DNA from 2 places in the Candidatus Villigracilis affinis genome. Region 2 is predicted to be linked to the other one. Evidence: a T-box and tRNA genes for the amino acid it is inferred to sense, from the RefSeq annotation. Region 2 holds a T-box; the other holds one or more tRNA genes.
What was found. A T-box is a leader RNA that pairs with one kind of tRNA and senses whether it is charged. The one in region 2 lies ahead of pheS (phenylalanine--tRNA ligase subunit alpha), so its partner is inferred to be a tRNA-Phe.
Positions count from the first base shown of each region.

Region 1: it has a tRNA-Phe gene. The T-box ahead of pheS (phenylalanine--tRNA ligase subunit alpha) is inferred to sense a tRNA for this amino acid. The anticodon was not compared.

Region 1 covers NZ_JADJKT010000007.1:91,417-95,816, forward strand. The annotation lists gene IPI86_RS05250 (DNA-directed RNA polymerase subunit beta) at 1-1,657, opposite strand, end outside; tRNA gene IPI86_RS05255 (tRNA-Phe) at 1,858-1,930, shown strand; tRNA gene IPI86_RS05260 (tRNA-Gly) at 1,957-2,028, shown strand; tRNA gene IPI86_RS05265 (tRNA-Cys) at 2,086-2,156, shown strand; gene IPI86_RS05270 (GAF domain-containing protein) at 2,264-4,400, shown strand, end outside.
Region 2 covers NZ_JADJKT010000027.1:132,874-137,273, reverse strand. The annotation lists gene IPI86_RS13100 (hypothetical protein) at 1-418, shown strand, start outside; gene IPI86_RS13095 (hypothetical protein) at 612-1,544, shown strand; T-box leader at 1,573-1,824, shown strand; gene pheS (phenylalanine--tRNA ligase subunit alpha) at 1,935-2,993, shown strand; gene IPI86_RS13085 (four helix bundle protein) at 3,032-3,364, shown strand; gene IPI86_RS13080 (hypothetical protein) at 3,534-4,205, shown strand; gene IPI86_RS13075 (phenylalanine--tRNA ligase subunit beta) at 4,300-4,400, shown strand, end outside.

The DNA.
Region 1 (4,400 bases), on a different contig from region 2:
CGTCAGAAACAAACGGAATCACGCTGACATCTCCGCCGATCTTGGCGAGCTTCTTCATGGCCTTGGAATCAACCGAAGTCCCAGACTTGAAGAGCAACTCCTCGGTCTTGGGGTCGTAAACATCTTCACGCAAAGTACGGCCTTCCAGGCGTTCATCATCAGCCTTGAAAGATTTGTACACTCTGCGATACGGTGTTTCAATGAAGCCATATTCATTTACACGGGCAAAGGAAGCCAAACGACCAATAAGACCAATGTTTGGACCTTCAGGGGTCTCGATCGGGCAGATACGTCCGTAGTGGGAGTGGTGAACATCGCGCACGTCGAAACCAGCACGTTCACGGCGAAGACCACCCGGACCCAACGCGGACAAAGTTCTCTTGTGACGCAACTCAGCCAACGGGTTGGTCTGATCCATGAACTGTGAAAGTTGTGATGAGCCGAAGAATTCACGCAACGCGGCAACCACGGGGCGAATATTGACCAAGGTCACAGGAGAAAGCTGTTCCTGATCACGAATGGACATGCGCTCTTTAATCACACGTTCCATACGTCGCAAGCCGATTCTCAACTTGTTCTGGATCAACTCCCCTACTGTCTTGACGCGGCGATTGCCCAAATGGTCAATATCGTCAGGGCGCTCCGCACCATTATTGATCTGAATCATACGGCGAATCAAACGAATCACGTCATTTTTCGAAACCGTACGATGCGGGATCGGAATATTCAAGTCGAGTTTTTGATTCAACTTATAACGGCCCACGCGTTCAAGGTCGTAATGGCGTTGGTCAAATAACTGCTCCTCGAGAAACTGACGGGCATTATCGAGTGTTGCAGGGTCGCCGGGGCGCATCTTTTTGAAAAACTCAATCAATGCGGCATTAGGGATGGTCTGATTGTACTGACTCCAATCAGGTTCCTGCTTGAGCGAAGACGCAATGAACATACGCTCAGGGTTGTTATCCACATCCTTGAATATGGAAAGAATCTCTTCATCTGTACCGAATTTGATGGGGGAATCTTTCAGCCCATCATCCACGGCAGCAAGAGCACGCAGGAAAACGGTAATTGGAACCGTGCGTTTGCGGTTGAATTTCAAGATGATATAGTCGGACTTACGTGTTTCAAACTCCATCCACGCGCCGCGATCCGGGATCAATTTCGCCATGGCCAAAGGACGGCCGGTTGCACGGTCCGCAGGTGCTTCAAAATACACACCAGGAGAGCGGATCAACTGGGAAACTACGACGCGTTCAGTGCCATTTACAATGAACGTGCCTTTATCAGTCATCTCAGGAAAGTCACCGAGGAAAATATCCTGTTTGATCGGCTCCGGAACATCCGGGCCAGCTAACAAGACAGAGACATACAATGGGCTGGCATATGTCAAATCACGTTCGACACATTCCTCAATCCCATGTTTGGGCTCGCCAAACCAATACTTGAGTCCCCACTGCTGCGACTCAGGGCCTCTGCTTGGGAAGAACAACTTCATTCCTTTGTTATAAGACTCAATGGGAGAGATCTCATGAAAAAGATCGTTCAACCCTTCCTTCTTGAGTCTTTCAAACGAATCAAGTTGTACTTCTATTAAGTTGGGGAGCTCTAACTTTACTGGAATACGTGCGTAGGTTTTTTGGGGCAAAGAAGATGCCATTCTTCTCTCCTGACTTGTGGCTGGGTTATAAAACGATTTTAACTGTCCCACTTGGACAGCGACCTAACATTATATCGAAACGAATATAAAAAGTCAAGCTACATTTGATATTGAATATCATTCAAACGAATTCGCATGCTTTTCTTGACAATCTCTATAAGTACGTGTAAAATCACGACCGCTTTACAAAAGATGGTTTTGCCGAGATAGCTCAGTTGGTAGAGCACACGACTGAAAATCGTGGTGTCCCCAGTCCGATCCTGGGTCTCGGCACTCTGGCTGAAGTTTAGCCAAGAAATGCGGGCGTAGTACAGTGGTAGTACGTCTCCTTGCCAAGGAGAAGGTCGTGGGTTCGAATCCCATCGCCCGCTCAATAAAAGAGAATGGTGATTAGCAACATTCAATCAATATTTCTCATTCAATAATATGGCGTCGTGGCCAAGTGGTAAGGCAAGGGTCTGCAAAATCCTCATCAGGGGTTCAAATCCCCTCGACGCCTCTTCAAAAGCAAATCATAAATGATTTGCTTTTTTTGTTTCACTTTTCTTATGAAAAATCCATGAAAAAAGTCTATAATCAAATAGAGGAAAAAAACCTGAACAGATCATGAAGAATTCACGATCATCATCTGCATTAAGTATCTCCCTTACCTATGCCATCATAGGGGCCTTATGGATTCTACTTTCCGACCGAATAGTTGCTTTTTTATTCACCGACCCATATCAACTATCCATCGTTCAATCATATAAAGGTTGGTTTTTCGTTCTCATTACTGCTCTCGTTTTATTTATCCTGCTAAAGAACAGAAAAAACATCCTACAAACTGCAGAACAAAATTTTTCAGACTTGTTTGAATCCACAACAGAAGGGATTTTCAGATCCTCCCCTGAAGGGAAATTCATTAATGTTAATACTGCCATGGCGGCACTGTTTGGTTATGAAACGCCTGAAGAAATGATCGAACAAATCAGTAACATCAGCACACAAATTCACCTATCGATGGAGAGTCGCCGCGAATTCACAGAAGCACTGACCCAGCAAGGATATGTGGAAAAGTTCGACGCAAAAAACCTGCGAAAAGATGGAAGCATAATCTGGACCTCCACAAATGCCCGTGCTGTAAAGGGTATTAACGGAAAAATATTGTATTACGAGGGTTTCGTCACAGATATTACAAAGCAAAAAAATGCCGAAAACGCAATACGCGAAGCTGAAGAGCGCTATCGCACCTTGGTTGAAAAACTACCAGCAGTCATTTTCATGGACATATTCAATGATTCCCAATCCACTCGATATATGAGCCCGCGGCTCAAGGAGCTACTTGGCTATAGTCCGGAAGAGTGGGCAGCTGGTGAAGACATGTGGGAAAACTCACTTCACCCGGATGACCGCGAACGCGTCATTGCCGAGGATATCCGAACGGACGAGACTGGAGAGCCGTTTCGCATTGAATATAGATTACGTCATCGTGACGGTCATTATGTCTGGATCAAAGAAGATGCTTCGATCATTAAAGACGAGGGTGGAAATCCCCTCTTCTGGCAAGGCACTCTTCTGGATATTACAGAGCAAAAAAACTCAGAAAGGGTAATGAAGGAAAACGAGGTCAGCTACCGTGAACTATTCAATAGCGTGACCCAAGCCATTTACATTCAGGATAAAGAAGGAAGATTCCTTGATGTTAATGACGGCGCAATGAAGATGTACGGTTATCCACGGGAGTTTTTTATTGGAAAAACACCAGAGGTATTGAGTGCACCCGATAAAAACGATCTGACAAATCTCGTCAAAAGGATCGAACACACTTTTAACGGGGAGCCGCAAGAATTCGAATTCTGGGGAATAAGAAGCAACGGCCAGATATTTCCTAAAATCATCACCTTAAACAAGGGAACTTATTTCGGACAGGATGTAATTATCGCTATTGCACAGGATATTACGGTTCGAAAACAAGCAGAGATCTTGCTTGAGCGCCAATTAAAGGAATTGACCATCCTGCGGGCAACGACCATGGCGGGCACACAGAGCAACTCGGAAAATGACATTATTGAACAAGTGACAAGGATTACTGCCAGCATATACACGGACGTATGCGGAATTTTACTTTTGAACGAACAGGGAACCATGCTAACCCCTCACCCATCTTATGTAGGTGCTGATATTTCCAAATGGAAAAACGGCTACCCGATTACAGGTGGAATTACAGGGAGAGCAGTGCGGACCGGCAGATCCATCCGCATTAACGACATCACACAAGATCCAGATTACATTGAAATATTATCAAGTATAAAATCGGAAATATGCACCCCATTTCGAGTAAATGAACGGATCATTGGTGTTTTTAATGTAGAAAGCAAACAGATTAATGCCTTTGATGAACAGGATGAACGTCTGCTCAATACAATCGCTGGTGGCTTGGGAACCGCAATTGAGAAGCTTCGCCTCACTAGAGCAGAACAGATTCAACGTCAACGCGAAACAGCGATACTGGACCTGATCCGTATAGCCGCATCATCACTGGACCTCGATCAGGTTCTACAATCCATTCTTGATCAACTCATTAAAGTGATTCCATCAGACGGCGGCAGCATCCAGCTTTTAGATGCAGACTACTTGACTATTTCAGCATCTGCCGGATCAATAAATTTCGTAAAACCTGAGCCGTTCCTGCTTGGAGAATTGCCGCTCAACAACCACGTTATTACTGAGCAGCAAACTGTCCGGATCGACAATACACTCCTTG
Region 2 (4,400 bases):
TGTTACTGTTCCCGAAGACCCCGGTAATCCCTGCTGGATCTCGGCCAGTGTGACGGTGACCGCGGGCAATCTCGCGAATCTCCCAGTGATCAAGTCACCAAACGCTTCTGTGACCGGGGTCGACGTAAAAGTTGACCCGAAGGATATCAACCTGCCGGGTTGTCTTGGTCCACTGCAGCCGATCAAGATCAACGGCAGCATCACCGTCAACGGCCCAACTAAAGTGGATTGGTATTTCGAAACCCAACAAGGCGGCTCCATGGGAACCTACACTTTGGAATTCGATAAAGCCGACACGAAAAAAGTTGACGCCAATTTCACTCCCAGCCCCGCCGCAGGAGATTTCTGGGTAAAACTGATCACGGTTACACCCAACGGGAAAGTTGCCGAAACAAAATACAAGATCAGTTGTCCGTAAACCTCCCTTTGTATCTTCGCTAAAACGAACTCATCCCAGAATTGATCTTCTGAGGGTGAGTTCGTTTTAAGAACTGATGTTACGCACGCTGATCCAAGAGCAAGGGCTGAAATCAAGGCCATTGCTACGCTCAGGGCGACCTGATTATTTTTTTAATCAGCAACTTTTCCCATGCGGAATCTGTATTGATTCCATGAAGACATTCAAAAACATCCTGCTCGTTCTTGCCACAGGTTACATCTTCGTCTTTTTTTCAGAGCATCTTTTTTGGGCGCGCATCCGCCCCGAAGACACACTCAAAGGTTGGGTCAGCGCATGGATCGCCTACTCGCTCATGGCCTACATCTTTCTCGTCCTCGTTGCGCAATTCAAGATCAAATCCATCTGGCCGCTGTTTCTTGCGGGTGCGGCATTCGGCTGGCTGGCTGAAGGTCTCATCGTGCAAACGACCTACGAAATGCTGCCCCTCTCGATCTCATTTACTGGACTCGCGTGGCACGCACCCATCACGGTCTGGATCGGATGGTACGCGATTCAACGATCATTATCAACCAACGCCTCTTTCTCGACCTTGAAACTGGCCGCCATCATCGGGGCATGTTCGGCCCTTTGGGCGATCAACTGGTGGCTTGAGCCCGATGGAGGAGTCGCGTCTATTGCAGAGTACGCGAAATTCTCATTCGTCACAACCACCCTGGTCATCATTGCATATTGGCTGGCAAACTGGAGCGCATCCGCGCCGTTTCAACCCAAACGCTGGGTGACAATCCTGATCTCGTCGCTGTTTGTCCTCTATTTTATTTTTGTCACTGTACCCGCCGCCCCCATCGCCGTCATCATCCTACCCATTCTGCTTGGACTGGTCTATTTCGGCTTGAGAAATTTTCTCAAAAAAGAAAGCGATGGGTCACTGCTCGATCAATTCGCAGCCCCGATCCCCGCCTGGAAATTTCTCAGCCTGTTTACACTGCCTGTTGTAAATGTCATCTTGTATGCGCTTGCCCTATCGCTCAACCTGCAATGGCAGACAAACTGGATTCTGTATCTCATCACCACCCCGCTGGGATTTATCCTGTTCTTCATGAGTCTTTACAAGTCCACCCGCCCGCACTTGACAGAAGCCTGATTCCGCAGATAATTACGGGCAACCAATCAAAAAGGCTGTGACAGAGGAAAGTAAACTGACGGAAGTTGCCAGAGACGTGCAAAGCAAGCGGTGAAATTGCACCCGACGAAAATCAGTTGAAGTTCCCTCTTGAGCCGTTCAGGTGAATGAATTCTAGTAGTCTGAACCGTATTCTCCACGTTAGCGGAGAGGCTGATGTTAGTCAGCGCAAAGCGCATCGTCCTAAACAGGATGGTGAATTTGGGTGGTACCACGGGAAACTTCTCCTCCCGTCCCATTGTGGACGGGAGGTTTTTGTTTGTAAAGAGCAGGGAGTAGACGAATAGAGAGTAGATGAGTAGTTACTAGTCTCCATTCTCTAATCTCTACCATCTAGTTTTGGAGGCATATATGCAAGACAAATTAAACGAAATCGAAAAAGCCGCATTGGAGTCACTGGCTGTTGTGGATGATCCCGCCGCTGTTGAGGCATGGCGCGTGACCCACTTGGGTCGCAGTTCGGAATTGATGGGAGTCTTTTCCAGCTTGGGCAAACTCTCAAAGGAAGAGCGACCCGTTGTCGGCGCGGCGGCGAACCGTGTGAAGGTGGCGCTGGAAGCCGCTTTGGAGGAAAAAGCCGCAGCGGTGAAAAATGCCGCGTTGGCGAAATCCCTCGCCGAAGAAAAATTGGATGTGACCCTGCCCGGGCGCGCGAAGAATATCGGGCGGCTGCATCCATCCACACAGCAGTTGCGGCGTGTGCTGGCGATTTTGGCGGAGATGGGTTTTCAGGTGTTCACTTCGCGCGAAGTGGAAACCGATGACATGAATTTTCAGATGCTGAATTTCCCGCTGCATCACCCTGCGCGCGATATGCAGGATACGTTTTTTGTAGAAGCGGAAAACCGCGGTGATAATCCGATTTTGATGCGCACACATACATCGCCGGGACAAATCCACGCGATGCGTAAATTCGCTGCGACCAATCCGAGCGACCCGCCGCCGATCCGCATTGCGCTGCCGGGTATGTGTTTCCGCTATGAGCAGATCACGGCGCGGTCTGAAGTGCAGTTCAATCAGGTGGAAGGACTCGCGGTTGGCAAGAACATCACCTTCGCGGATCTGAAAGGCACGATCGCAGACTTTGTGCGCCGCATGTTCGGTGAAGGCGCGCGGCTGCGCTTCCGTGCTTCGTACTTCCCGTTCACGGAACCCTCCGCCGAAATAGATGTGGAATGTTTCGTGTGCGGTGGCAAGGGCTGCCAGGTCTGCAAGAATTCGGGCTGGCTTGAAATCCTCGGCTGCGGTATGGTTCACCCGAATGTGTTGATGAACGGCGGCTACGACCCGAAGGTCTACTCTGGCTTCGCCTGGGGTATGGGACCTGAACGTCAGTTGATGCTGAGAAACAAAGTCGGCGACATCCGTTACTTCTGGGGTAACGATGTGAGATTTTTGGAACAATTCTAGGTGATAAGAGATTAGAGAAAAGAGAGTAGAGAATAGTTATGAGCGTGGACGGATTGAAGCGGTTGAAAGTCTGGGAAAAAGCAAAGGATTTTGCTGTAAAAATTTACAAGCAGGTCTTGCCTTTACTTCCTCAAGAAGAAAAGTGGAGTCTGAACCAGCAAATACGCCGCTCATCAACAAGCATCTCAGCCAATATTGCTGAAGGACATGGACGGTTCTATTACCAGGATAACGTCCGCTTTTGTTACAACGCCCGCGGCTCTCTGGAAGAAACTCTCAGTCACTTGATCGTCTGTTTTGAAGCAGGATTGATCGCCGAAACGGTATACAAAGAATTGGAAAGTGAAGGCGAAGAGATCGAAAAATGTTGAATGGCTATATTGCTTTTCTCAAGAAGAGCAAACAAGGCGAAAACGAACCCGGTGCAAATCACAAAGTTCGTGAAGAAGCCGAACCCTACAACATCGAAACTTCTGAAACCTAGCCCTTCACTACTCTCTGATCATCTACTCTCTATTCATCTCCACAAGGAGTTACATTATGAAAATACCTTTATCTTGGTTAAAAGATTTCATCGATTTGAGCGGACTGTCTGTTGAGGACATTGCCCGTAAGTTGACCCTCGCCGGCATGGAAGTGGACGAGATTCTCTACGTCGGCTTGCCCATGCCTGTTTACAAGGAAGGCGAGAAGCACGAGTTCAAGACCAACGGCATCGGCTGGGATCGCGAGAAACTGGTCGTGGCGGAAATTCGTGAAGTGAAAGCGCATCCGAATGCTGATAAGTTGACTCTGCTCGACCTGTATGATGGTCAGCAGGATCAGGTGGTTCTCACAGGCGCGCCAAACATCTTCCATTTGAAGGGCGCAGGCAAATTGGAGAAGCCCATCAAGGTGGCTTACGCAAAAGAAGGCACGACGCTCTATGACGGTCACGCCGATGGTCAGGTGCTGATGACACTCAAGCGCGCCAAGATCCGCGGCGTGGACTCGTACTCGATGGTCTGCTCCGAAAAAGAATTGGGCATCACCGAAGAAAGCGACGGCATTATCATCCTCGACGATGATGCGCCCGTGGGCATGCCGCTCGCTGATTACCTGGGCGATGCCGTGCTGGATATTTCCATCCTGCCGAACATGGCACGCAATGCCAATGTGATTGGGATTGCGCGTGAATTGGCGGCGATGCTCGGGCGGAGAGTTGAAAGTTGAAAGTTCAAGTCACTCAACCTAAACCTTCAACCTTCAACCTATAACCGATCTGGTTGAAATTGAGATCAGCGACCCCGAACTCAATCCGCGTTTCGTGGCGGGATTGATCCGCAATGTGGAGATCAAGCCCAGCCCGTATCAAATTCAGCGCAGACTCAAACTCGCGGGCGTACGCCCGATCAACAACGTGGTCGA